Regions from separate parts of the Kitasatospora sp. NA04385 genome, predicted to be linked through region 4. Evidence: riboswitches for the same ligand, from Rfam matches in the RefSeq annotation. Region 4 holds a riboswitch; each other region holds the start of a gene.
What was found. A riboswitch is a leader RNA that binds a small molecule or an ion and turns the genes downstream of it on or off. The one in region 4 is predicted to bind cyclic di-AMP.
Positions count from the first base shown of each region.

Region 1: linked by a shared signal. The riboswitch ahead of HUT16_RS39300 (transglycosylase family protein) and the one ahead of HUT16_RS19750 (M23 family metallopeptidase) in region 4 are both predicted to bind cyclic di-AMP.
Region 2: linked by a shared signal. The riboswitch ahead of HUT16_RS35430 (transglycosylase family protein) and the one ahead of HUT16_RS19750 (M23 family metallopeptidase) in region 4 are both predicted to bind cyclic di-AMP.
Region 3: linked by a shared signal. The riboswitch ahead of HUT16_RS39150 (transglycosylase family protein) and the one ahead of HUT16_RS19750 (M23 family metallopeptidase) in region 4 are both predicted to bind cyclic di-AMP.

Region 1 covers NZ_CP054919.1:4,808,691-4,815,514, forward strand. Annotated here, with positions in the region: gene HUT16_RS21550 (cupin domain-containing protein) at 1-656, shown strand, start outside; gene HUT16_RS21555 (MazG family protein) at 701-1,696, shown strand; gene HUT16_RS39295 (SDR family NAD(P)-dependent oxidoreductase) at 1,727-2,146, opposite strand; gene HUT16_RS21565 (cytochrome P450) at 2,303-3,547, shown strand; cyclic di-AMP (ydaO/yuaA leader) riboswitch at 3,780-3,978, shown strand; gene HUT16_RS39300 (transglycosylase family protein) at 3,982-4,710, shown strand; gene eno (phosphopyruvate hydratase) at 5,012-6,301, shown strand; gene HUT16_RS21580 (septum formation initiator family protein) at 6,451-6,824, shown strand, end outside.
Region 2 covers NZ_CP054919.1:7,989,715-7,996,538, forward strand. Annotated here, with positions in the region: gene HUT16_RS35415 (pseudouridine synthase) at 1-379, shown strand, start outside; gene HUT16_RS35420 (diiron oxygenase) at 526-1,425, shown strand; gene HUT16_RS35425 (CapA family protein) at 1,610-2,803, shown strand; gene HUT16_RS35430 (transglycosylase family protein) at 2,841-4,049, opposite strand; cyclic di-AMP (ydaO/yuaA leader) riboswitch at 4,053-4,219, opposite strand; gene HUT16_RS35435 (MFS transporter) at 4,686-6,008, shown strand; gene HUT16_RS35440 (hypothetical protein) at 6,306-6,548, opposite strand; gene HUT16_RS35445 (hypothetical protein) at 6,617-6,824, opposite strand, start outside.
Region 3 covers NZ_CP054919.1:1,692,813-1,699,636, forward strand. Annotated here, with positions in the region: gene HUT16_RS07300 (hypothetical protein) at 1-2,018, opposite strand, end outside; cyclic di-AMP (ydaO/yuaA leader) riboswitch at 2,544-2,713, shown strand; gene HUT16_RS39150 (transglycosylase family protein) at 2,719-4,056, shown strand; gene HUT16_RS07310 (hypothetical protein) at 4,157-4,357, shown strand; gene HUT16_RS07315 (long-chain fatty acid--CoA ligase) at 4,490-6,400, shown strand; gene HUT16_RS07320 (LacI family DNA-binding transcriptional regulator) at 6,464-6,824, opposite strand, start outside.
Region 4 covers NZ_CP054919.1:4,405,030-4,411,853, forward strand. Annotated here, with positions in the region: gene HUT16_RS19720 (SpoIIE family protein phosphatase) at 1-108, opposite strand, end outside; gene HUT16_RS19725 (hypothetical protein) at 239-463, opposite strand; gene HUT16_RS19730 (hypothetical protein) at 681-875, opposite strand; gene HUT16_RS19735 (TetR-like C-terminal domain-containing protein) at 906-1,490, opposite strand; gene HUT16_RS19740 (alpha/beta fold hydrolase) at 1,490-2,344, opposite strand; gene HUT16_RS19745 (YiaA/YiaB family inner membrane protein) at 2,470-2,760, opposite strand; cyclic di-AMP (ydaO/yuaA leader) riboswitch at 2,998-3,160, shown strand; gene HUT16_RS19750 (M23 family metallopeptidase) at 3,171-3,965, shown strand; gene HUT16_RS19755 (hypothetical protein) at 4,038-4,853, opposite strand; gene HUT16_RS19760 (GNAT family N-acetyltransferase) at 4,966-5,562, shown strand; gene HUT16_RS19765 (sensor domain-containing protein) at 5,681-6,379, shown strand; gene HUT16_RS19770 (class I SAM-dependent methyltransferase) at 6,747-6,824, shown strand, end outside.

The DNA.
Region 1 (6,824 bases), 400 kb from region 4:
CCCGGACGGTGCTCGGCGAACCGGTCGGCGGCTACGCCGACGGCGCGGCGGTGCGCGCCCTGATCCGGGACGAGCGGGCCACCCTGCTGCTGCGCTACGTCGACCAGTGGCACCACGGGGTGCGCACCCTGTGCCACGGCCTGGCCGCCGAACTCGGCCGCCCGGTCGAGGCGTTCTACTTCCTGACGCCGCCCGGCACCCAGGGCCGCCCGGTGCACCGGGACGACGCGGACGTGTTCGTGGTGCAGCTCTCCGGCGCCAAGCGCTGGTGGGTGCACGGCGGCCCGGCGGACGGCAACTGGGTGCCGGAGCGGGAGGACGGCGACCCGGGCGAGGCGCTGCTGGACACCGTCCTGCGGCCCGGCGAGGTGCTGTACGTGCCGCGCGGGTTCGCGCACCGGGCCCGCGCCGAGGAGGGCGCGCCGTCCGCCCACCTGTCGCTGACCGTCCGGGAGGTCGCCAGCGCCAACCTGTACGCCGTCGCGCAGGGCCTGCTCGCCGACAGCTGCGAACTGCCCGGCCGCCCGCTGGACGACGCCGCGCTGACCGGGGCCGCCGCCCGGCTGCTCGACCACGCCGCGGAGCTGCTGGCCGAGCTGACCCCGGCCGACCTGCTGGCCGTCACCCGGCAGGTCGTGCTCCGGCCCGCGGCCTGACCGGCGCACCCGGCCGCCCCGCCCCCCGCGGTAGGTTCGGACCCGTGGAGACCCCGAAGCTGATCCTGCTGACCACCACCCACCGCGTCGCCCCCGGTCTGCTCTCCTGGCCGGCCTGGGAGGCGCTCCGGTCCGCGCCCAAGGTGCTGGCCGGCGTCGCGGACCACCCGCAGCTGGCCGCCCTGCGCGCGGCGGGCGTCGAACCGGAGGTGGTCGAGCGGCCGTCCGCCCCCGCGCTGGCCCGGCTGCTGCTGGCCGAGGCCCCGGCGCTCTGGCTGGAGAGCCCGGACGGCGACCCGGGCCTGACCGACGCGCTGGCCCGGATCGCCGTCGAGGAGGCCGGCGAGCACCCGGAGATCGAGGTGCTGCCCGGCTCGTACGACCTGCCGGGGGCCCGGCTGCTCGACCTGGTCGCGGTGATGGACCGGCTGCGCTCGCCCGGCGGCTGCCCGTGGGACGCCGAGCAGACCCACGAGAGCCTGGTGAAGTACCTGGTCGAGGAGGCGTTCGAGCTGGTCGAGGCGATCGAGGAGGGCGACCGGGAGACCCTGCGCGAGGAGCTCGGCGACGTGCTGCTCCAGGTGTTCTTCCACTCGCGGATCGCCGAGGAGGACGCCGCGGACCCGTTCTCGATCGACGACGTCGCGGGCGACATCGTGGAGAAGCTGACGTACCGCCACCCGCACGTGTTCGGCGACGTGAGCGTGACCGGCTCCGCCGAGACCGAGGCCAACTGGGAGCAGCTGAAGGCGGCGGAGAAGCAGCGCGAGTCGGTGCTCGACGGCGTGCCCTCCGGCCTGCCCGCGCTGGCGTACGCGGCCAAACTGGTCTCCCGGGTGCGCCGGGCGCACTTCACCGGCGTGCCGGACGCGCCGTACGAGCTGCCCGCCGAACTGACCGCGCAGTCCGCGGGCGAGCTGCTGCTGGCCGTCGCGCAGCGGGCGCACGACCGGGGCGTGGACGTGGACGCGGCGCTGCGCGCGGCGGCCCGCCGCTACCGCGCGGCGGTCCGGACGGCGGAGGGGCTGCCGGCGGAGTAGCCCGGGGGAGCGGTCGCCCGGGGAGCGGCCTCAGCCGGCCAGCGGGACGTCGGTGACCGGGCGGCGCTGGGCCGGGACGACCTCGCCGATGGCCTCGCCGACCAGGGCGAGGACCTCGGCCAGCGGGTCGAGGTGGCCGGGCAGGTCGGCGAGCTGGACGATCCGCTCGCCGTCCGGGCCCGCCACCGCGAACAGGTCGATCGGGCCGAGGTGCTTGACGGCGGTGGCGACCAGCGCGGCGACGTCCGCGGGGTGGTGGATGTCGCCGGAGACGCCGACCACCGGGCAGCCGGGACGGTCGAGCTCGGCGGCCAGGTCCTCGGCGACGCCCGGGCGCAGGTCCGCGACCAGCAGGCCGGCGGCGCCGGCGGCGGAGAACCGGCGGGCCAGGTCGGCCCCCGAACCCCCGTCGAGCACCGCGATGACCACCACTGCACCGGCTACTCGCATGGCCTGCTCCCCTTTCAGAGCGCGCACCCGTGGTCGGCCCGCACGCCGCCCACGGTGGTTATCGGAGGATCGTAGGCTCGCCCCGACGCTCCGCAACAGGGATTACCCACCAGGTGACCAGACTCACGCGACGGCGCTTCCCGATACGGTCAAGACATGCCAGACCAGCCCCACGCCCCCCAGCCGCCCCTGTTCACCTGGGAGTTCGCCGCCGACCCCTACCCGGCGTACGCCTGGCTGCGGGAGCACGCGCCGGTGCACCGCACTACCCTGCCGAGCGGGGTCGACGCCTGGCTGGTCACCCGCTACGCGGACGCCCGGCAGGCCCTGGCGGACGCCCGGCTCTCCAAGAACCCGGCGCACCACAGCGAGCAGGCCCACCGCAGCGGCCGGGTCGGCATCCCCGGCGAGCGGCAGGCCGACCTGATGACCCACCTGCTGAACATCGACCCGCCCGACCACACCCGGCTGCGCCGGCTGGTCTCCAAGGCGTTCACCCCGCGCCGGGTGGCCGAGTTCGAACCGCGGGTGCGGGAGATCACCGACCGGCTGATCGACTCCTTCGCCGGCCGCGGCGAGGCCGACCTGATCCACGAGTTCGCCTTCCCGCTCCCCATCTACGCGATCTGCGACCTGCTCGGCGTCCCCGCCGAGGACCAGGACGACCTGCGCGACTGGGCGGGCATGATGATCCGCCACACCGGCGGCAAGCGGGGAGGCGTGGGCCGCGCGGTCAAGCAGATCCGCGGCTACCTGGCCGACCTGATCCACCGCAAGCGCGCCGACCTCGGCGACGACCTGATCTCCGGCCTGATCCGGGCCGGCGACCACGGCGAGCACCTGAGCGAGAACGAGGCCGCGGCGATGGCCTTCATCCTGCTCTTCGCCGGGTTCGAAACCACGATCAATTTGATTGGTAATGGGCTTCATGCCCTACTTTGCAACCCGGACCAGCGCGCGCTGCTCCAGCAGTCGCTGGGGCGCGGCGAGACGGCCCTGCTGGAGACCGGCGTCGAGGAACTGCTGCGCTACGACGGCCCGGTGGAGCTGGCGACCTGGCGGTTCGCCACCGCGCCGCTGACCATCGGCGGGGTGGACGTCCCGGTCGGCGACCCGGTGCTGGTGGTGCTGGCCGCGGCCGACCGCGACCCGGCCCGGTTCTCCGCCGAGAACACGCTCGACCTGGCCCGCTCGGACAACCCGCACCTGGGTTTCGGTCACGGCATCCACTACTGCATCGGCGCCCCGCTGGCCCGGCTTGAGGGGCAGAGCGCGATCGGCAGCCTACTGACCAGGCTTCCGGACCTCCGGCCGGCGGCCGATCCGGCCGAGCTGCGCTGGCGGGGCGGGCTGATCATGCGCGGTCTGCGCGACCTCCCGGTCTCCTTCACGCCCCGCTGACGCCGTTTCGACACCCGCGACACGCCGTACCGCTGGGCCGACGACGCGCCGGGGCGGGGGCGCGCGTCGCACTCCTGCTCGGAACGAATCCGGACATACCTGGATCGTTCGTGTACGTGAAAAGGGGATCCGTAATTTCGGCGTGATCATGGTGATATGAGCTTGTGATTGCTCGTCAGCTTTGCTTACTCTCCGACATGCCCGCAGCTGCGGGCCCCGATCGCGGCACGCCGAGTCCTGTCCGCCGCGTCCTCGGGCCACCTACCAGGTACCGGACAGGAGCGGGGGAACCAGTGTGAACGCCGTAGTCCCAACGGCTTGGGGTGAAGCCGCCGAGCAGCGGGCGCAACCGCGTCCGAACCGTCCGGCGGCCGGGCCAGCCTCCCGGTCCGAACCCGACAGCTCACCTCGCAGGCGTGCGGAGAGGATGTCCCGTGCTGTTCGCCAACACCCCTCGCCACCGCCGTAGTACCAAGGCCGAGAAGGTCATCGCCGCCGCCGGCGTGGCCTCGGTCGGCCTGGCCCTCCCCCTGCTCGCCGCCACCGGAGCGGCAGCTGCGTCAGCCGACACCTGGGACCGCGTGGCCCAGTGCGAGAGCGGCGGCAACTGGAGCATCAACACCGGGAACAGCTTCTACGGCGGCCTGCAGTTCACCTCCTCCACCTGGCGCGCCTTCGGCGGCGGCCAGTACGCGGCCCGCGCCGACCTGGCCAGCCGCTCCCAGCAGATCGCGGTGGCCGAGCGGGTGCTCGCCTCCCAGGGCCCCGGCGCCTGGCCGGTCTGCTCCAAGCGGGCCGGACTCACCAAGGGCGGCGCGCCCGCCGACACCTCCGAGGACACCGCCTCGCGCTCCCAGGAGCGCCCGAGCCCGCCCCAGCAGCCGAAGGGCTCGCCGTCGAAGAAGCCGGCCGAGCCCGCCGCCGAGCCCCAGGCCGCCGCCGAACCCCAGGCCGCCGCCGAACCCCAGGCCGCCCCGCAGAACGACGCCGCCCCGCAGCTCCCGGCCGCCGGCGGCTACACCGTCCGGGACGGCGACACGCTCTCCGGCATCGCCGCCGCGCAGAACGTCTCCGGCGGCTGGGAGCGGATCTACCGGGCCAACCAGGGGCTGATCGGCGCCGACCCCGACCTGATCCTGCCCGGTCAGGTGCTCTCGCTCTGATCCCGCTCCGACCCCTGTCCGGACGGTGTTCCGGCATGCGGGACGCGCACGGCCGGCGGCCTGACGAGGCCCCGCCGCCGCCCTGACGAGGGCCGCGTCCCCTGACTCCCCGTCCGCTCCCGGCGCGCGCCCGGCAGTTCGCGCCGCCGGGAGCGGTGGAGCGGCCGTCAAACAGGTGAACTACCGATGAGTAGCCGGGCCACACCGTGAGACGGGGCCCGGCCGGGCGTGGCCGCGCGGCGCTGTGCGGCTAGGCTCTGGTCGTAACGACCACACATCCGCTTCCGCTAGGAGATGCCTCGTGCCGTCCATTGATGTCGTCGTAGCCCGTGAGATCCTCGACTCCCGCGGCAACCCCACGGTCGAGGTCGAGGTCGGTCTCGACGACGGCAGCACCGGTCGCGCGGCTGTCCCGTCGGGCGCCTCCACCGGTGCCTTCGAGGCCCTGGAGCTCCGTGACGGCGACAAGAGCCGCTACTTCGGCAAGGGCGTCGAGAAGGCCGTCCTCGCCGTGATCGAGCAGATCGGCCCCGAGCTGGTCGGCTACGACGCCACCGAGCAGCGCCTGATCGACCAGGCCATGCTCGACCTGGACGCCACCCCGGACAAGTCCTCGCTCGGCGCCAACGCCATCCTGGGCGTCTCGCTCGCCGTGGCGCACGCCGCCTCCGAGGCCAGCGACCTGCCGCTGTTCCGCTACCTGGGCGGCCCGAACGCCCACGTGCTGCCCGTCCCGATGATGAACATCCTCAACGGCGGCTCGCACGCGGACTCCAACGTCGACATCCAGGAGTTCATGATCGCCCCGATCGGCGCGGAGTCCTTCTCCGAGGCCGTCCGCTGGGGCGTCGAGGTCTACCACACCCTCAAGGGCGTGCTGAAGGAGCGCGGGCTCTCCACCGGCCTGGGCGACGAGGGCGGCTTCGCCCCGAACCTGGACTCCAACCGCGAGGCCCTCGACCTCATCACCGAGGCGATCAAGAAGGCCGGCTACACCCCGGGCAAGGACGTCGCGCTCGCCCTGGACGTCGCCGCCTCCGAGTTCTTCGAGGACGGCGCCTACCAGTTCGAGGGCAAGGCGCTCTCCTCCGCCGACCTGATCGCGTACTACGCCGAGCTGGTCGCCGACTACCCGCTGGTCTCCATCGAGGACCCGCTGGACGAGTCGGACTGGGACGGCTGGAAGGCCATCACCGACGCGATCGGCGACAAGGTCCAGCTGGTCGGCGACGACCTGTTCGTCACCAACCCGGAGCGCCTGCGCAAGGGCATCGAGACCGGCACCGCCAACGCGCTGCTGGTGAAGGTCAACCAGATCGGCTCGCTGACCGAGACCCTGGACGCCGTCGAGCTGGCCCAGCGCAACGGCTACCGCTGCATGATGTCGCACCGCTCCGGCGAGACCGAGGACGTCACCATCGCCGACCTCGCCGTCGCCACCAACTGCGGCCAGATCAAGACCGGCGCCCCGGCCCGCTCCGAGCGCGTCGCCAAGTACAACCAGCTGCTGCGCATCGAGGAGATCCTCGACGACGCCGCCGAGTACGCGGGCCGCTCCGCGTTCCCGCGGTTCCGCTCTGCGGACAAGTAAGCACAGCCGCTCCGCGGACAAGTAGGCACAGCCGCCCCGCGGACAAGTAAGCGCAGCAGGGCTGAACTACCGCTTGATGTGACCGGTGCCCCGGTCCCCACCGCGTAGGGTGGGGCCGGGGCACCGGCATGCGCAGGAGGGGCGAGCAGATGGCCAAGTGGAGGATTCCCGGGTTGGCGGCGCGACCGCGCTTCACCAGCCGGGCCACCGTGCTGGTGCTCGTGCTGTGCTCACTGGTGGCGATACTCGCCTACCCGGCCCGGCAGTACATCGCCCAGCGCGGCGAGATCGCCGCCCAGCGGGCCAAGGCCGAGCACGCCCGCCAGCAGGTCGACGAACTGCGCCGGGAGAAGGCCCGCTGGCAGGACCCGGAGTACGTCAAGGCCCGGGCCCGGGAGCGACTGCACTACGCGCTGCCCGGCGAGACCCCGTTCGTCTCGGTCTCCCCGCCGCCCGCGCCCGGCGCGAAGCCCTCCTCGGACGACGCCGCGGCCGGCCGCCCGAAGGCGCTCAAGCCCTGGTA
Region 2 (6,824 bases), 3.6 Mb from region 4:
GGTGCGCAGCCGCATCCTCAAGGACCGCGGCCGGCTCGCCGCCTACGAGGTGCCCGGCGAGCCCAACGCGGAGAGCCGGGTCGAGCTGGCCGAGGCGCGCGGCGGCCTGGGCCGCTACCGCCTCGCCCCGCGCACCGGACGCACCCACCAGCTGCGGGTGCACATGAACGGGCTCGGGCTGCCGATCCTGGGCGATCCGTTCTACCCCGAGGTGCTGGGCGAGGGCGACCCCGAGGACTACCGGCGCCCGCTCCAGCTGCTGGCGCGCTCGCTGGAGTTCACCGACCCCGTGGACGGCCGGCGGCTGCTCTTCACCAGCGGACGGGTGCTGGCGGCCTGGCAGGACCCGGCGGGCTGGCAGGACCCGGCGGGCTGGTAGAGCCCGGCGAGCTGGTAGGGCCCCTGGTTCCACCGGGGAAGCGGGGCCGCTTCGCGCGCGGTGTATTGACGGAAAGTCTAATAACTTCTACCTTCGCGGCAGTGCCACCACTCCACCCTCTCCGCCCCCACCGCGAAGGAGCCGGCATGCCGCCCCAGACCGCCCGCACCGCCCCCGACCGGGAGCGCACCGCCGAACGCCTGCTCGCCTCCTCCGCGAAGCTCTCGTTCAACCCGCTCACGGACGTCGACTGGGACGCCGATCCCGTCCCGGGCGCCTACTACTGCCCGCCCCGGCACCTCTCCCTCTACGGCACCGACCTGTGGGAGCGGATGACCGAGGACGAGCGGATCGAACTCTCCAAGCACGAGGTCGCCTCCATCGCCAGCGTCGGCATCTGGTTCGAGGAGATCCTCATGCAGATGCTGCTGCGCCACGCCTTCGACCGGGACCCGACCACCCGCCACGTCCAGTACGCGCTCACCGAGATCGCCGACGAGTGCCGGCACTCGATCATGTTCGCCCGGATGATCGCCAAGATGGGCGTCCCCGCGTACGGCGCCGGGTTCGTCGCACACAACCTCGGCCGGCTGTTCAAGGCGATCTCCACCCACAGCCAGACCTTCGGCGGCACCATGTACGTCGAGGAGATCCTGGACGCCTTCCAGCGCGAGGTGATGAACGACGACACCCTCCAGCCGCTCACCCGCCAGGTCTCCCGGATCCACGTCATCGAGGAGGCCCGGCACATCAGCTACGCCCGCGAGGAGCTCGTCCGCAAGCGCCTCGGCCCGGTCCGCCGCCGGTACGAACAGCTGTTCATCGGGCTGATCGTTTACTACGCCACCACCGCGCTGATCCACCCCCGGCTCTACGCCGCCGTCGGCATCGACCCCAAGGCCGGCCGGGCCGTCGCCCGTGCCAACCCCCACTGGCGGGCCACCAAGGTCGAGATGGCGGGGAAGGTCGTCTCGGTGCTGGACAAGGCCGGGCTGGTCGGCCGCACCAACCGCTGGCTGCTGCGCGCGGCCGGGGTGGTGGCCTGAGCCCGGTGGTCGAACGGCGGTCGACCGCCGGGCGGATGGCCGGACCGGCGGCCGGGCGGTGGGCCGGTGAGCTGCTCCGGCGGCTTCGGGGCGCAACCGTGACAGTGCGGCGCCGATGTGTACTTCCGGTGTTCGAGCGGCGCGGATAAAGTGCGTCGTCACCGAACCGCCGGGGGGTCCGTTCATGCGTAGCGCCACGGTCGGCACCACCGCCGCCGCCACCGCAGTCCTGTTGCTCGCTGCCGTCGCCGGGTGCGGCGGACCGTCCCCGTCCGGGGACCGGGCCGCCACGGCCGGCGCCACGGTCGCCGGGGCCCCGCCGACGTCCGCCGCTTCGGCGTCCGGGGCTCCGACCCCCGCCGAGCCGACCCCCGGCGCCCCGGGCAGCGGCACCCCGACCGGCTCCGGCTCCGGCCCGGCGGACAGCGGCGCGGGCGGCAGCATCACGGTGGCGTTCGCCGGGGACGTCCACTTCGAGGGGCGGACCGCCTCCCGGCTCGGCGCCGCGACGGCGGACACCGCGCTCGGCCCGATCTCCCGCACGCTCTCCGCCGCGGACCTGGCGGTGCTCAACCTGGAGACCGCGATCACCTCCCGCGGCAGGGCCGAACCCAAGACCTACACCTTCCGCACCACGCCCAGGGCGCTCGAAGCGCTCAAGGACGCCGGCGTCGACGTGGTCTCCCAGGCCAACAACCACGCCGTCGACTTCGGCCCCGACGGCCTCGCCGACACCCTCGCCGCCAAGGCCGCCTCCCCGATACCGGTGGTGGGCATCGGCAAGGACGCCGAGGAGGCGTACGCCCCCCACGTCACCACGGTGCGCGGGGTGAAGGTCGCCGTGCTGGCGGCCAGCCAGGTCAACGAGATCACCAACCAGAAGTGGCGGGCCGGCGCCCACAAACCGGGCATCGCCTCCGCCCTCGACGAGGGTGCGCTGCTGCGCGCCGTCGCCGGGGCGAAGGCACAGGCACCCGTGGTCCTGGTCTACCTGCACTGGGGCGACGAGGGCGTGGCCTGCCCGACCCGGGCGCAGAGCGCCCTCGCCGAGAAGCTCGCCGCCGCCGGGGCCACCGCCGTGGTCGGCACCCACGCCCACACCATGCTCGGCGCGGGCATGCTCGGGAAGACCTACGTGGCGTACGGCTTCGGCAACTTCCTCTGGTACGGCACCTCGAACTACACCGCCTCGGACGAGACCGGCGTCACCACGCTCACCGTCACCGCCGACGGCCGCGTCACCGGAGAGGCCTTCACGCCCGCCCACATCGACGGTCGGGGCATCCCCGTCCCGCAGACCGGCAGCGCGGCGAAGGCCGCCCAGCAGCGCCGCGACGGCCTGCGCGGCTGCACCGGGCTGGCCGCCGTCCCGAAGTGACGGCGGCTCAGCCGGGCGCGGGCCGGAGCCGCGCCGGTCAGCCCAGTTCCAGCACCTGGCCGGGACGGATCAGGTCCGGGTTCTCGCCGACCACCTGCTGGTTCGACTGGTAGAGCCCGGACCAGCCGCCGTCCAGGGCGTGCTCGCGGGCGATCGCGGCCAGGGTGTCACCGGGGTTGACGGTGTACGCCTGCGCGGACGAGGTCGCCGCCGGGGCCGTCGTGGACGGCGTGGCCGTCGATCCGGCCGGAGCCGCGGGCGCGGTGGACGCGTCCGGGGCGGGGGCCGTCGCGGTGCCGGTGGGCGAGGCGTCCGGAGCGGTGCCGGAGGTGCCGGTGCCGTCGGACGGGCTGGGCGACGTGCCGGGCGATGGAGTGGCCGGGGTGGTGGGGAACAGGCCGCTGCCGTTCCCGTTGTTGTCGCTGCTGCCGTTCCCGTCGCCGTTGTTGCCGCCGTTGCTGCCGTCGACGGGCGCGCTCGGGCTGGGGGTGGCGGTCGGGTCGGCGGGCACCAGCGGGGTGCCGGGGGCGACCGGCGGGACGGGCTGGGTGACCGGGGCCTCCGGGGTGGGGGTGGCCGAGGTGGGCGCGCTCGGCTGCGGCTGGGGGTTCGTCAGCTGCACGTAGCGCTCGTACAGGCTCTGGTGGCTGGTCCAGAACCAGGCACCGTTCTTCTCGTACCAGTACACGTGCGAGACCGGGTCGTAGCCGGGCAGGCCGGAGAAGACCGGCGCGCTGTTGCCCTCCGGGACGGTGCTGCCGTCCGGAGCGGCGTTGACCGCCGCGACGCCGCGGGCGCCGCGCAGCGAACCCGTCTCGTCCGCCGAGTCGTTGGCGTCGACGACGCCCGGCGCGCTGACGATGTTCAGGCCCGAGTCGTCCGCGCACGAGGACCAGGGCGAGGGGCCCTCGGTGGCCAGGATGCGTTCGGCCACGGCGATCTGCTGGCTGCGGGTGGCCCCGTTCGGCAGCGGGGCGTACTGGGTGCCGCCGTAGTCCGTCCAGCGCTGGGCGTTGATCTGCAGACCGCCGTAGAGGCCGTTGCCCGCGTCGGAGCTCCAGTTCCCTCCGCTTTCGCAGTCGGCGACCCGGTCCCAGACCGCGCTCGGCGCGGCCTGCGCGCCGGTCACGGCGAGCAGCGGCAGGGCGATGCCGACACCGGCCACGCCGGCCGCCGCGATCGCGCGCTCGGCGGCTTTCTCCGCCGGACCCTGCCGACGGTGACGTCCCGAACCCGTGAAGAGCATGCGAGATCCTCTCCGCACGCCTGCGAGGTGAGCTGTCGGGTTCGGACCGGGAGGGAGGCCCGGCCGTCGCACCCCGGTCACCCGGTGCGGACGGCTTCACCCCTAGCCGTGGGGGACGGCAACAATCGTGGTTCCCCCGCCCCTGTCCAAGGGTGTGGTGGTCGACCCGACGGCGCGGCGGACAGGGCTCGGCGTTTCGCGCGCGGGGCCCGGCGGTGCGGGCTGGGAGGAGCCTATTCACTCGAACGGGCCAATCACAAGCGCGTCGCGCCGGGATCACGCCTCCGTCACGCAGGCGGCCGCGTGGTGTGTGGACGACCGGTTGACGGTGCCTCGGGCGGTGGTGGACGTCCGTCGGATGGCGGAGGGTCGGCGGATCGGCTGGAGAAGTCTGTCCGATCGGTCGGATTGGGGTGGCCGCGAACGGGGAAGGCAGGCGGCCCGGTTCGGTGGCGGAAGCGGGCTCGGGGCATCAACTACCGTTCTGGACAAGGGAATTCGATCGAATCGGGGCATTGTCGGCGTTGCGGATAAATCGCGCGACAGGGGATCCGGTGGCTTCCTACGATCGCCGTGCTCGCCGTCCCCGTGCCGCGGGCGTGCCGTCGAGTCCGTCGAATCCGTCGAGGAGGTTCCGTGGGTGCCCTGATTCCCGAAGTGCTCCGTGCCGAGCGCCAGTTCGCCCGGCTGTTCGTCGGCCAGTCGCTGTCGGTCCTGGGAGACCGGGTGTCGTTCGTGGCGCTGCCCTTCGCGGTGCTGTCGATCGGCGGCTCGGCCGCCGACGTCGGCCTGGTCACGGCCGCCGGACTGCTCCCGCTGCTGGTGTTCACCCTGGCCGGAGGAGTCTGGGCGGACCGGATACCGCGGCAGCGGATCATGCTGGCCTCCGACCTGGTGCGCTGCGCCGTCCAGACGGCCGCCGCCGTGCTGCTGCTCACCGGCAACGCCAGGGTCGGGCTGCTGGCACTGCTGATGGCGCTGTTCGGTGTCGCCGACGCCTTCTTCCTCCCCGCCTCCACCGGGCTGCTGCCCCTGCTCGTCCCCGCCGACCGGCTGCGCGAGGCGAATGCGCTGCGCGGGTTCGTGCAGTCGACGGGGCTGGTGGTCGGGCCCGCGCTGGCCGGTGCGCTGATCGCGGCGGTCGGGCCCGGCGGCGCGCTGGCGGTGGACGCCGCGAGTTTCGCCGTCAGCGCCGCCGTCCTGGCCCGGCTGGGCCCGGTCGGCGGCGGGTCGGTCAGCGGCGGGCCGGGCGGTGCCGGTGACGCCGGTGACGGGGTGGCGCGGGCCGAACGGCTCGGCTTCCTGGCCGAGCTGCGGATCGGCTGGCAGCAGGTGCGCAGCCGGACGTGGGTGTGGTCGGGGATGCTGGCGATGGCGGTCTACCACGTGGTGGTGCTGCCCTCGGTGTTCGTGTTCGGGCCGGTGCTGGCGGAGCGCGAGTGGGGCGGTGCCGGGGCGTGGGCCGTGGTGGTCATCGCGTTCGGCCTCGGCTCGATCGTGGGGGACGTCTGCGCCTACCGCCTGAAACCCGCCCGCCCGATGGCCGTCGCCGCGGTGGCGATGGCGGTCGCCTCCTGCCAGGCGCTGATCATCGGGTCCGGCGCGCCGGTCTGGGTGATCGCCGCGCTGGAGGCGGTCACCGGAGTGGGGGTGTCCCTGTTCTTCGTGCTCTGGGAGACCTCGCTCCAGGTGCACATACCGGAGCAGGTGCTCTCCCGGGTCAGCTCCTACGACCACCTGCTCGCCGTCGGCCTGATGCCGTTGGGGCTGGTACTGGCCGGCCCGCTCTCCGAGGGCCTCGGAGTGCGCCCCGCCCTGTTCGGGATGACCGCCCTCGCCGTACCGGCCGCGCTCGCCCTGCTCGCCCTTCCCGCCGTCCGCCGCCTGCCGGCGAGCCCGCCGGCCGGGGTGGCTTGCGGAGGCCGGGAGCCTGCTCCGGGGGTGGCGGTGGGAACGTGACCCCGTTCATGGATCCAGCCGTCCGTGAACCATCGGAGTGTGGCGAGCCGCGGATGGGGGCAGGTCACCGCCCTGCCCCGTGACGGTCGGCGCCACCGTGGTGCCGCGGAGGTGCGAGACGCCCCCGAAGACGGCCGGGGAAACCGGATCATCCGTCGGCCGAAGCACCGTCGGTGAGCGGTTCGGCTGGGGCGGTCCGGCTGTGGTCCCGGGCGGAGGCCGCAGGGAGCGGCGGAGCAGCAGGAGACGCAGGGAAAGGGAGAGGAAGAGCGGTAGCCGGGCGGCGGGTGGTCAGAGTCAGAGGAAGAGGGAGACGATGCCGGAGAGCAGGGCCAGCGCGGGCAGGGCGAGGAACCCGGCGATGCCCAGGAACCCGGTGAGGCCCAGGCCACCCGGGCGGAGGCCCAGGCCACCCGGGCGGAGGGACGGGCCGGGCCCCGTCCGGGGCGGCCGACCGAGGCGTTTGCCACGGCGGCCGACCAGCACGGCGATCCCCAGGCCGGGGGCCAAGGAGAGCAGCCACAGACCGAACAGGAACATGCCGACGTCCCCCGCTGTGTGGTGTGCAGCGAGCTCGACGCAGTGGCCGTCGGGGGAGCAGCTGACGCTCAGGACGGTGCCCCGGGGGAGGGGCCGGAGAGGTCCTCGAGCAGCCACTCGCCATCGGTGGTGTCGGCGCCGCGCCGGTCACCGTGGCCGAAGCAGAAGAACGTCTGGGCGCGCCCGCCGCCCAGGCCGGAGCAGGAGTCGACGGTCATCGCCAGCGGCGGGGTCCCCCGCCAGCCGACCTGGTAGCTGAAGTCCCCGGCTGCGTGG
Region 3 (6,824 bases), 2.7 Mb from region 4:
GCCACGCCCTGCCCTCCCCCGCCCTTGCCGAGCGAGACGGTCTGCGACTGCCCGGCCTTGCGGAACAGGATCCGCTTGGGGTCGGGCGCGTCCGGGTCGAGCCACAGCTCGCTGCCACCGGGGCCGCCGAACTCGCAGTCCAGGACGGCGATGTCGTCGGGCTTGCCGTCGCCGGTGGCCCGGAACGCCACTCCGGCCTTGCGGTAGCCGGTCAGCCGGCTGCGGCTGAGGGTGACCGACTCGCCGTCCAGCTGGTGCTTGAGGGTGGCCACCGCGTAGTCGGACTGCCCGGCGGCGTCGATCAGCAGCCCGTCGAAGACGGTGCCCTGGTCCCGCCCCAGCGCGTGCACGGCGATGCCGCCGGCCGCGTTGCCGTACAGCACCGAGGCGGTGTAGTCGAAGTCGTTCAGGTAGGCGCCGTGCTCGATGCCCCAGCCGCCGTTGTGGTAGGCCGCGTACTGGGTGACGGTGTGGTGGTGCTCGGCGTTGAGCCAGACGAAGATGCCGTTCTCCAGGTTGTTGTGCGCCAGGCAGCGTTCGAAGGTCCAGACGCCCTCGCTGGTCTCCGGCCACTCGTAGCCGGACGCGCCGGTGGCGCCCTGGACGCCGACGGCCACGCAGTCCCGGGCCGAGGAGCCCGTCCCGGCGCCGAGGCTGAACCCGGTGAGCCGGTAGCCGCGCGGGTTGGGCTCGAAGACGGTGCGGGAGGCGACGCAGCCCTCGTAGGCGATGTCGTCGGAGGGGCCCTGCGGGGTGCGGGTGTCGATCGGGCCGTCCCACCAGTACGCGTCCTCCCAGGTGTTGTGGGAGATGCAGCCGCGGAAGGTGATGCCGTGGCTGGCGTGCGGCACGAAGGCGTGGCTGCCGGTGTCGCGGACCACCACGCCCTCGACCACGGTGCCGCGCGAGGTGTCCAGCAGCATGTGGAAGTGCAGCCCGTACCGGCCGAGCACCGCTTCGGTGACGGGCTTCCCGTTCCAGCTGTCCTTGCCGTCGCCGCGCGGCCCGAGCCAGCGCAGCGCGGCGTGCCGGACGTCGGCCGGGCGGCTGGAGGTGAGGTGGACGTGCGCCCGGCCCTGCTCGGTGCCCTCGACCCGGACGTTGCGGCTGAGGTTGAGCACCTCGGCGCCGAAGGTCGCGCCGCCGCCGAGCGCCACCCGGGGGTGGGCGTTCTGCAGCGGTCCGGTGAGGGTGACGGTGGCGCCGTCGACCCGCTTGACGGTCACCAGGTCGTACGAGGTGGAGAACCCGTCGGTGTCGGGCGGCGCGGTGGGCGTGACGGCCAGTTCGTCGCCGGGCTGCCAGCCGACGGGGGCGGCGGCCAGCTTGACGGTGGTGTCGCCGGGCTTGAGGGCGGTGGCGGCGCGCGTCCAGGCGGTGCGGGGGGCGCCGTCCAGCCGCAGGTAGCCCTGGCCGGTGACCCACAGGCCGGTGTCGGTGTCGACGACGGTCATCCCGCCGCCGGCGAAGCGGCGCTCGTCGACCTCCGGGAAGCGCAGCGTGTGGGTGTGCGCGCCGTCGGGGGCGAGCGCCAGGGTGCCGCGCACCTCGACGTTGCCCGCGCTGGCGAGCGTCAGCGACTTGTCGGCGGCGAACACCAGCGAGCCGGTCTTCTCCACCAGCAGCGAGCCGACCTGGGCGTCGGCGTCCAGCAGCACCTTGTCGGTGATCCGCACCGCGCTGCCGGGGCCGGGCACCGTGCCGCCCCAGCCCTTGGGGTCCGACCACCGGCGGCCGCCCTGGTCGACCGACGGGGGCGGTGCGGACGGCCGGGGGGACGCCGAGGCGGGCGGCGGGGCACCGGTCTCGGTGCCGTGCCGGTGGCCGGTCGGCGGCGGGCCGCCGCCCGGCCCGGGGAGGGCGGCGGGCTCGTCGGCCCCCGCGAGGGACTGCCGGAGGACCACTCCCCCGCCGAGCGCCGTCACCGTCCCGACCGCCAGCCAGGTCAGCATCCGGCGCCGCCCGACCAGCGGCCGCCGGTGCCGCGCCGGTTGGTCGCCCTTGCGCTGCTGTTCCACCTCGGCCGCCCTTCCGGGGCCCGCGACCCCGCGTCGTCGGGGGCAGCATAGGCAGAAACGGACCCGGAAAGCGGCATCTTTCGTTTCGCTTAAGCATCCTGACGTACCATCAGTCATCTGTTCGGCCTTCCGGAGCCGTGGGCCGGAGCTTTCCGGCCGCCGACCCGCGGGTGAATTCCCCGGGCCGCCGGAGCCCGGAGCCGGGGCGCCCGGCCCGGCCGGACAAACCGGCGATCGGGCACAAATGCCCGTCTGCGAATGGCCACAAAAGCCGAATACTCCCCCACCGCCCTGCATAACGCATCAAAACGGGCGCAAGATCACCAATTGCCTGACGCGCGACCAGGCCGCGCCACCGGTCGGGGAGTTCGCCGGATATTCCTTGATCGTGAATTCCGAACACTATGACGCCGATCACAGGCATTTGCGAATCCTCCTCGAATCCGCTTAATCTCCTGCCCACGTTCGTGGACACACGGACCCAGCTCACCCGGAACGCCGAGTCCTGCCGCCGGGTGGGTCGGCTCATGCACAACGCACCACGGCAGGGGCGGGGGAACCAGGTAAGTCGCCCCGGGCGGTCGAAGGACCGCACGGGGCTAGGGGTGAAGCCGAACGCACCACGCGGTGCGCGCGGCCGGGCAACTCCAGCCCGAATCCGACAGCTCACCTCGCAGGCGTGGGAGAGGAACGCTTCTTCATGCTGCCCATCAGCGCCAAGCGCGCCCGCCGCCTGATCGCCACCACCGGTGTCGTCGGCATCGGGCTCACCATCCCCTGCCTGACCACCGGCACCGCCTCCGCCGCGACCGTCGCCACCTGGGACAAGGTCGCCCAGTGCGAGTCCAGCGGCAACTGGTCCATCAACACCGGCAACGGTTTCTACGGTGGTCTGCAGTTCACCTCCTCCACCTGGGCCGAGTTCGGCGGCACCGCGTACGCCTCGCGCGCCGACCTGGCCACCAAGGACCAGCAGATCGCCGTCGCCGAGAAGGTGCTGGCCTCCCAGGGCCCCGGCGCCTGGCCGGTGTGCTCCATCCAGGCCGGTCTGACCAAGGGCGGCGCCGCCCCCCAGGTCGACACCTCCGGCTCGAACGGCTCTGGCTCGAACGGTTCCTCCTCGAACGGTTCCTCCTCCGCCGCGCAGGGCTCCGCGCAGGACTCCTCGCAGGGCTCCGGGCAGTCCACCGGCAAGAGCCAGTCGCAGCACTCCTGGTCGCAGGGCAAGTCCCAGCAGTCCCGGAGCCAGGCCCAGGCCCAGCCGCAGGCCCAGCAGAGCACCCCGGCCGCCACCGAGCAGTCCGCCGGCACCTACACCGTCGCGGCGGGCGACTGGCTGTCCGCCATCGCGCAGAGCCAGCACGTCGACGGCGGCTGGCAGAAGCTGTACGACCTGAACCGCTCGGTCCTCACCGAGGGCCCGGACATGATCTACCCCGGTCAGCAGCTCTCGCTGGGCGGCACCACGACCGCGCAGAAGTCCGCGCCGGCCACCAAGTCGTCGTCCTCGTCGTCCTCGTCCTCGTCCTCGTACAAGGGCTCGTCCTGGAAGAGCAGCCGCTCCGCCGCGAAGCCCTCGACCGGCACCGCGTCGACCACGAGCACCACCACCGCGAGCAAGGCCGCCACGGCCACCACCTCGACCGCCTCGACCACCACCACCGCCACCAAGGCGACCGGTTCGAAGGCCGCGGCGATCGACTTCGCGCTCTCCAAGGTCGGCCAGGCGTACGTCTACGGCGGCACCGGCAACGGCGGCTGGGACTGCTCGGGCCTGACCCAGGCCGCGTTCCGCCAGGCCGGCATCAGCCTGCCGCGCGTCGCCGCCGACCAGGCCGACTACTCGACCCGCGTCTCGCTGGACAGCCTGCAGCCGGGCGACCTGCTGTTCTGGTCCAGCAACGGCTCCAACTCGGGCGTCTACCACGTCGCCCTGTACGTCGGCGACGGCAAGTACGTCGAGGCGGCGAACCCGAGCGCCGGCGTCCGCACCGAGACCATCGCCAACTGGGCCCCCGACTTCGCGGGCCGCGTCTGATCGGCGAACGGCACACCGCTGCCCCCGGGGACCCTGGTCGGCCCCGGGGGCAGCGGCCTATCCTCGGCCGGAGAAGGCTCGACGACCGGGGAGCGGCACCATGGCGAAACTGACGATCACGCTGGACGCGGACCTGGCCCTGGAGGCGATGCTGCGGCTGGGCACCACCAACCCCCAGGACGCGGTGGAACTGGTCCTGCGCGACTACCTCGCCACCGACAGCCGCACCATCGCCCGCACCGGCGGCACCCGCGACGGCGACCGCTTCCTCCCCAACCCCCCGGTGGCCGAAGAGGGCTGACGATCCGCCGGCCGGACCCCGGCCTCCCCTCGCCCGCAACTTACGCGACTGTCAAGTAACTTACCGTCTAGTAAGTTTACCGGCGAGTACCTACCCTGGGCGAACCCCCACCCCACTCAAGGGAGTTCGCTGATGGCACACCCCCTCACCCGTGCCGCCCGCACCGACCGCCCACCCGTCGAGGTCCGCCGCGCCGCCGGGCAGGTCGTCGAGGCCCGGGCGCCGTACCTGGTACCGCCGCCCGCGGAGGGCAGTCTCGCGGAGCTACCGTTCCGCAACGCGCTGGCCGACCCGGACGCCGTGGTGGTGACCCGCCGTCAGCCGGACGGCGGGTGGCTGGACGTGACGGCCCGGCAGTTCGCCGAGCAGGTCGCGGGGCTGGCCCGCGGCCTGGTCGCGGCCGGGGTCCGCCCCGGCGCCCGCATCGTGCTGATGTCGCGGACCAGGTACGAGTGGACGCTGCTGGACTTCGCCGCCTGGGCGGCCGGCGCCTGCGTGGTGCCGGTGTACCCGACGGCCGCGGTGGAGCAGGCGGAGTGGATCGTCCGGGACTCCGGCGCGGTGCTGGCGCTCGCGGAGGACGCCCAGACCGCCGAGGTGCTGACCGTGGCGATCGCCCGCACCGGCGGGACGGTGCCGCTGTGGCGGCTGGACGAGGACGCGGTCGGCGCCCTGACCGGTCTCGGCGCGTCCGTCCCCGCCGAGGAGCTGGAGCGCCGCCGCGCGGCCCTGGGCCCGGACGACGAGGCGACGCTGATCTACACCTCGGGCACCACCGGCCGCCCCAAGGGCTGCCTGCTGACCCACGCCAACTTCCTCACCGAGGCGGCGAACTGCCACGCCCTGCTGGAGCCGGTGTTCGAGGAGGCGACCGGGGTGCGGCCGTGCACCCTGCTGTTCCTGCCGCTGGCGCACGTGCTGGGCCGGATGATCCAGGTGACCTGCGTGTACGGGCGGGTCCGGATCGGCCACAGCCCGTCCCTGAAGCCGGCCGACCTGCGGCCGGACCTGGCGGCCTTCGGCGCGACCTTCCTGGTCGGCGTGCCCTACCTGTTCGAGAAGATCCACCAGTTGGGCCGGGCCGAGGCGCAGGCGAAGGGCGCGGCGAAGGTGTTCGACCGGGCGGCCGAGGTCGCGGTGCGCTACGCCCGGGCCGAGCTGGACGCGCGGGCGGGCGCGGGCCGGCCGGCGCCGTTCTCGCTGCGGGTGGCGCACGGCCTGTACGACCTGCTGGTGTACCGGCGGGTGCGGGCCGCGATGGGCGGCCGGGTGCGGTACGCGATCAGCGGCGGCTCCTCGATCGACCCGGAGCTGCTGCTGTTCTTCGCGGGGGCGGGGGTGCTGGTGCACGAGGGCTACGGGCTGACCGAGAGCAGCGGCCCGTCCACGGTGAACCCGCCGCTGCGGCCGCGCCCGGGCACGGTCGGGCAGCCGGTGCCGGGCAGCGCGGTGCGGATCGCCGAGGACGGCGAAGTGTTCCTGAGCGGTGGTCAGCTCTTCGACGGATACCACGAGTTGGGTCGGCCGCGGCCGCGACGGCCGCAGTGGTTCGCCACCGGCGACCTGGGCCGGCTGGACGAGGACGGCTACCTGACCATCACCGGCCGCAAGAAGGAGATCCTGGTGACCTCCGGCGGCAAGAACGTCTCCCCCGGCCCGCTGGAGGACCGGCTGCGCGGCCACCCGCTGATCAGCCAGGCGCTGGTGGTCGGCAACGGCCGCCCGTATGTGGGCGCGCTGCTCACCCTGGACGCCGAGGCGGTCGAGCTGTTCCTCGCCTCGGGCCCGCCGGAGCCCGGTCCGCTGCCGGAGGGGGTCGGCATCGGCAGCGCCGTCCCGGTCCGTCCCGCCGTGCTGGCGGCGCTCGCCGAGGCGGTGCGGAGCGTCAACTCGACGGTCTCGCGCGCCGAGTCGATCCGCCGGGCGCGGGTGGTGGCGGGCGACTTCACCGAGGAGCGCGGCCTGCTGACGCCCTCGCTGAAGATCCGCCGGCAGGCCGTCGGCACCGCCTACCGGCGCGACGTCGAGCAGCTCTACGCGTGAGGACGGCGCGGCCCCCGGGAGGAGGTCCTCCCGGGGGCCGCGCCGAGGACGCGCCCCGCGGTCTCAGCCGTTGCGCGGGCCGGAGCCGGTGGAGCCGCGCATCACCAGCTCGGGCTGGAACATGAACTCGGAGCGCTGCGCCGGGTTTCCGCCGACCTCCTCCAGCAGGGCGTCGACGGCGGCGGTGGCCATCGCCTCGACCGGCTGGCGGACGGTGGTCAGCGGCGGCTCGGTGAACGCTATCAACGGCGAGTCGTCGAAGCCGACCACCGAGACGTCCTGCGGCACCGTCAGCCCGCGCTGGCGCACCGCCCGGATCGCGCCGAGCGCCATCATGTCGGAGCCGCAGACGATCGCCGTGCACCCCTTGTCGAGCAGCGCCTGGGCGGCGGCGTGGCCGCCCTCCACGCTGAACAGGGTGTGG
Region 4 (6,824 bases):
CTCGGCCAGCAGCGCGGCCAGCAGCTCCGCGGCGCTCGACGCCCGCAGCAGCGCCCGCACGCAGCGGAGTTCGGAACGGCTGGCACGACGCGGAGAGCTCTGGTCCATGCGAAGCGCCCGCTTCCGGTCGACGTGCCAGTGCTGACCATCTTATGGACGCACCGGGCAACCGGCCGCTTTCGCGACACGTGGTGGATCCGCGACATTTCCGGCATCCCGCCGGGGGCGGACCGGCCCGCTACTGGCCGTCGACCTCGCCGTAGCCGCGCTGCGGACGCGCCGCGACCGGCCGCAGCGAGCGCAGTCCGCGCAGCACCGCGACCCCGTGCCGCAGTGCGGCGGCCCAGTCCTCCCGACCGGTGCCGACCGCCGGGCGCGGGCCGCCGGGCGCGTCGTCCGGTGCCGTCCGGGGAGCGGGGATCAGCCCCGTGCCAGGCTCGATGTGCTGAGTCGCCTGCGGCATTCCCTGATCCTCCGTGCTTGTCGGCCACACCCGTGGAAGGTCTCCACGCGGTATGACTTCCCGACCGAAGGACAGTGTTACGCACCGATGGTGTCGAAACGGTGGGGGAGAGGTTGCGAAAGGGTGTGCATGGCGCGCGACCAGCGCCTTCCCCCGTCGATCGTGCCCCGTGCGCCCCTCCCGGCGCCGACCGGGAACGGCGGTCGGCGCCCCCCGGTCAGACGCCCGGCAGTTCGGTCGCGGCCTGCTGGGCGAGGCCCTCGGCGACCGGCAGGTCCGGGGCGGAGACGGCGTCCTTGAGCGGGCCGAGCCCGGTCGAGTGCTCCGGCGCGGCGTGCGCGCTGGGGGCGGTGAGGGAGGCGACCACGCCGACGGCGAGCGAGGCAAAGGCGAGCAGGCTGCGCTTCTTCATACCGGGTAGAACGCGGCAGCGCCCCAGAGGTCACGCGCCTTCCGCGCCCGGCCAGTTGGCGAGCCCCTCGACCAGCACCCCGGTCAGCCGCTCCAGCGTGACGTCCGTCCCCTCGGCGAGCTGGAACGCCCCCGCCGTGGCCAACGAGGCGTACCCGTGGGCCGCGGCCCGCAGCGTCCGCGCCGCGTGCACCGCCTCCGAGCCCTCCAGCCCGTAGCCGCGCAGCACCGCGTACAGCACCCCCACCAGCCGCTCGGAGGCCGCGACCAGCTCCGGGCCCGGGTCCGGCTCCGGCGCCTGCGGCAGCGCCGCGTACCGGCGCGGGTGGCCCAGGGCGTACCCGGCGTAGGCGGCCAGCAGGGCGCGGACGGCCCCGTCCCGGGCGTGGCCGAGGACGGCGGCGGCCAGGTGGCCGGCCAGCTCCTCGACGGTGCGGACGGCCACCAGGCGGCGCAGCTCGGGCAGGCCCCCGGCCACGTGCTTGTACAGCGAGGGGGTGGCCACGCCCGCCCGGGCGGCGACGGCGGCCAGGGTCAGCGCCTCGGCGCCGCGCTCGTCGATCAGCTCCAGGGCGTGGTCCACCACGGCGGCGGTGGAGAGTCCGGCGCGGGGCATCAGCGGGCGGTCCCGTTCTCGTCGGCCGGACCGGCGAGGCCGGCCAGGAAGGGCAGCAGGGCGTCGGCGACGGCCTGCGGGTGGCCGGCCATCGGGTAGTGGCCGGCGCCCCCGATCATCACCCTACGGCCGCGCAGCGCGGCGGCCTGCCGGTCCGCGACCAGCTCGGGCTTCGGGAAGTCCGGGTCCCGGTCGCCCATCAGCACCAGCGCGGGCACGTCGACCGCCGCGCACCAGCCGACCGGCGCCGAGTCGCCCTTCAGGTAGCCGCGCAGCGCCGCCCGGCGGGCGGGCTCGCGGAGCATCCGCACCAGGTCGGCCCGGTAGGCGTCGAAGTCGGCGGGCCGGGCGCCGGCCGGGTAGTAGAACTTCTGCGCCGCGCCCCACAGGCCGGGGAAGGCGCCGACCAGCGGGCCGACCAGCCCGAACAGCGCCTTCTGGAAGCCGTTCAGCGGCAGGTTCTCGATGAAGGCGTCGACCAGCACCACCCCGCCGGTCCGCCCGGGGGCGAGCGCCGCGGCCCGGACCACGGTGGCGCCGGTGTACGAGCTGCCGACCAGGACGGCGCCGCGCAGGTCCAGGTGGTCCAGCAGCGCCGCCAGGTCGTCGGCGAGCGCGGCCGGGGTGTGGTCGGTGAAGCCGGTGGAGGACTCGCCCATGCCGCGCAGGTCCATGGTGACCACCCGGTGCCCGGCGGCGGTCAGCAGCGGGGCGAGGTGGCGGTAGACGGCGCGGCTGTCGAGCATGCCGGGCAGCAGGACGACCGGGACGCCGGGGCCGGGGGTGTCGTCGTAGGCGATCCGGCCGCCGGTGACGTCGAGGTACCGGGTGGTGGTGCCGAGGGTGCTGTTCATCGCGGGCCTCCTGGGCGGGCGTCGTCCGGCGCCCCGGGCTCTGCGCGCCCGGCTGCTGCCGATAGCCATAAAGCTAAGGCTAATAGCCTTAGCCGTCAAGCCCGGCCCGACTCCCGGAGGTCCGCTCAGATCCCCTCCACCTTGAACGGGTCGTGCTCGGAGAGCAGCTTCTCCAGCCGGGCCTGGTCGACCCGGCTGGTGATCGCGCCCTCCTCCTGGCGGTCCCGGATCACCTTGGCCAGCGTGAACGCGGAGGTGATCTCGTAGAGCAGGCCGACGGCGAGGAAGGCGCGCATCCAGGCGCTGACCGGGAGGTAGGCGATCCCCAGGACCAGGGCGACCGTGGCGAACGCGAAGGACGCGACGGCCTGCAGGAAGTAGGCGGACGTGGTGCGGTGCGGCACGGGAGCGGTCATGCGCCCAGGGTCCCGCCACTCGAAGGGCGGGTCGTGAGTACGGATACTCAACTGCTCCGTCACGTTCCGTCGCGGCCTCGCGGCGGCCGAATCCGAGCGAATCGACGAATCGTCACAAATCGCCCATAGGGCGTCAGAAAAGTTTCACTGCACCTCGGAAGGCGCTTGGAATCATGGGGTCCATAGGATTAACGTTTGATAACGCAGCGCGGTCGGCAACGCCGTAACCATGCGGCACCGTGCGCCACGCCTAATCCATCCGGTCCTGCCCCGCGGCAGGTCCAGGAGCCGGGGAACCACGTTCCACCGGGGTGAATCGGGACGGCCCTGGGCCCGACCGTAGGAGACCTTCCACCTCCGAACCCGTCAGCTAACCCGGTCGGCGGCAGGGAAGGAAGGAGCGCGCCCCCGTGGCGTCGACCTACACCGAGAGCACCGGCACCCAGCTGCTCGACCACCCGGTCGAGGCCGAGCCCCTCCGGCACCGGCTGCCCCGCCAGGCCCGCACCGGCGCGCCCCTGCTGGGCGTCACCGCGATGACCGCCGCGCTCGGCGCCACCGGCCTCGCCACCGCCACCGCCCAGGCCGCCCCCGTGCCCGCCCCGGCCCCGGTCACCGCCGCCGACGAGGCCCCCGACGGCCTGCCCGCCGCCGACCCCGGCCTCGCCCTCGCCGCCCGCATCCTCCAGCAGGCCGACGGGCAGCGCACCAGCACCGAGGAGTCCGCCCGGCTCGCCGCCGCGCAGGAGGCCGAGGCCAAGCGCGCCGACCGGCAGGCCGAGACGGCCGCCCCGGCCCCCGCCGACCACTCCGCGCCCGCCCTGCCCGTCGCCGACTACCGGCTGGCCGCGCCGTTCGCCCAGGCCGGCGCGCACTGGGCGCAGCTGCACCACGGGCTGGACTTCGCCGCCCGCACCGGCACCCCCGTCACCGCCGTCACCGCGGGCACCGTGACCGCGGCCGGCTGGTCCGGCACCTACGGCTACCGCGTCATCCAGACCCTCCCCGACGGCACCGAGCTCTGGTACTGCCACCTCTCCCGGATCAGCACCGCCGCCGGCGAGGCCACCCCGGCCACCGTGCTCGGCACCGTCGGCAGCACCGGCAGCGCCACCGCCCCGCACCTCCACCTGGAGGTCCGCCCCGCCGGCGGCGCCCCGGTCGACCCGCTCCCCTGGCTGCGGCAGCTCGGCCTCCGGCCGTAGCCCGCGGGCGGCGCGCGGCACCTCCACCCGGAGGCCGCCCGCCGTACCCCCGGGCCGGTGGTCCCGGGGCCCTCAGTACTCCTCGGGGGCCAGTTCCGGGAACTCCTCCAGGAGCAGGCGCGGCAGCCCCGGGACGGTCCACTCCCCGCACAGGTCGATCGCGGCCTGCGCCACCGCCTCCTCGAACTCCTCGAACGCGCCGGAGAGTTCGGCGGGCATCGGCAGCCCGCGGGCGGACCGCTCGGCCAGGTTGCGGTAGCTGCGCCGCATCAGGCCCTGCTCCAGCAGCCGCCGCGCCCCGTCGGTGGAGACCCCGATCAGCAGCGGGCGCCCCGGCTGGTCCCAGTTGCCGTCCCCGTCCAGGCCCGGCACCCGGTCGAAGGCGGCGAACCGCTCCTCCGGCGGCAGCTCCCGGAAGGCCGCCAGCCACTCCCGCACCGGGCCGGGGCCGTCGTCGGACGGCACCCCGTCCGCGCGCAGCAGCAGCGCGTACAGCCGGGGCCAGGTCACCAGGTCGGAGCGGCGCAGCAGGGAGAGCAGCACCTCGCCCTGCCAGTCCGCCTCGGCGCGCAGCTTCTCCGCCCGCTTGGCGTTCAGCCGACGGGCCGCCCGCTGCCACTCGATCAGCAGCCGCACCGCCGCCGGGTACGCGGCCGGGTCGCCGTCCGGCTGGACGTACAGGTGCAGCTGCTCGTACAGCAGGCGCTCCAGCACCGGGGAGGACAGCTCGGGAAGGCCGTCGTGCAGCCGGGCCCCGCCCAGCTCCAGCAGGGTCAGCACCGTCCGCACCGCCGGCTCGGGCACCGGGTCGAACCCCTCCGCGACCGCCCAGTCCAACAGGTCGGCGGAGCGGGTGCGGGGCAGCAGGTGCAGGTCTTCGTCGTCCACCCCGGTACGGTAGCCGGTCCCCGGACGGCGGCCCGGTACGGTAGCCGGTCCCCGGACGGCCGCCGGGTAGGGCAGCCGGTCCCCGGACGGCCGCCGGGTAGGGTCGGTCGGCATGGAGACCCTCCGGCTGGCCGGCCCCCGGCTCACCCTGCGGGAGTACCGGCACACCCCGGAGGAGGTGGCCGCGCTGCACGCCGTGCACGGCGACCCCGAGACGGTCCGCCACCTGCCGTTCGGCGTCCGGGACTTCGAGGACTGCGCCGACCAGGTCGAGCTGTACCTCGAAGCGGCCGAGGAGCAGCCCCGGACGCACTACCGGCTCGCCGTCGACGACCCGGCGGGGGAGCCGGTCGGCCAGGCCGCGCTCACCCGGGAGGGCGGGCACGCCGCCGAACTCGGCTGCGTCCTGCGCCGCGACACCTGGGGCCGCGGCTACGCCGCCGAGGTCACCGCGCTGCTGTGCGTGCTCGGCTTCGAACGCCTCGGCCTGCACCGGCTGGCCGCCCGTTGCGACCCCGGACAGACCGCCTCGGTCCGGGTGCTGACCCGGGCGGGCTTCCGCCACGAGGGCCGGATCCGGGCCGAGTCCCGCCGGGACGGCGCCTGGCACGACGCGCTCCAGTACTCGCTGCTCGCCCCCGAGTGGGACGGCCCGCCCTGGCGCCGGGGGCCGGAGGGCGGCCGGCTCCAGGGGCGGACCGGGGGTTAACCCCACCACGAACTCGGCAGCAGGCGTCATTACGCCGGGCGGGGTCGCGGCGGCAGATTGGTACCCGTGCCCGGCACCGCCGACCGGCGGGGCCGCCCGACGAACCGAAGGACCGCGGATGTCCACCGCTGCGCACCCCGCCACCGCCCCCGGCGGCCACCCCGACCGGCCCGGGTTCTGGCGCGCCCCGTTCTCCCGGCAGGCCCTCCAGGATCTCGGCTTCGCGCTCACCGGCCTGCCGATGGCCGTGCTCGGCTTCACCCTGGTCGTCACGCTGTTCTGCCTCGGCCTCGGCCTCGCCGTGACCGTCCTCGGCCTGCCCGTCCTCGGCCTGCTGCTGGCCGTGGCCCGCGGCCTCGGCGCCGCCGAGCGGGGGCGGATCCGGAACGTGCTCGGCGAGGAGGTGCCCGCCCCGCCCGCCGTGGTGGTCGCCCGCGAGGGCTTCTGGGGCCGGATCACCGCCCGGCTGGCCGACCCGGCCGGCTGGAAGGCCGTGCTGCACCAGTTCGTGATGCTGCCCTGGGCGATCCTCAACTTCACGCTCTCGCTGACGTTCTTCCTGCTCGGCTGGTCGCTCGCCCTGTTCCCGGTCTACCAGTGGGTGTTCCGCCGGTACACCTCCTGGGGCGGCTACCGGGTCGCCGAGTGGACCACCTCGGACGGCGTCCACCACGCCTACGAGATCACCTCGCTCTGGCAGATCGCCGGGGTCTGCCTGCTCGGCCTGGTCATCCTCTTCCTCACCCCGCCGCTGATCCGCGGCCTGAACGGCGTCAACCGGTCCGCCGCCCGCGCCCTGCTCTCCAGCGACGACTGAGCGGGCCGCCGGACGGCCGCCGGAGGACCGGCCGGACGTGCGACACCCCCGGGCCCGTGGTCGGATGACCACGGGCCCGGGCCGCACCCCGGGCCCGCCGAACGTCCGGAGGCCCGGAGGCCCGCATGAGCCAGACCGCCCCGCCCGTCCTGGTCACCTCCCGACCGCTCGACGAGTACTGCGCCTGCTTCGGCCTCACCCGCGCCGACCTGGGCCGGCTGCCCGGCCCCGTCCTCGACTGCCCCGGCGGCGCCGCCGCCCTCGCCGCCGAGGCCCGCGCCCTCGGCTGCGAGGTGGTCGCCGCCGACCCGGCTACGCGCTCGGCCCGCACCGCCTCGCCGCGCTCGCCGCCGACGGCCGCGCCGTCATGGCCGACGCCATCCGGCGCGACCCCGGCGGCCACCTGCCGACCGACCGCCGGCGCCGCCCCGAGAAGTACCTGCGC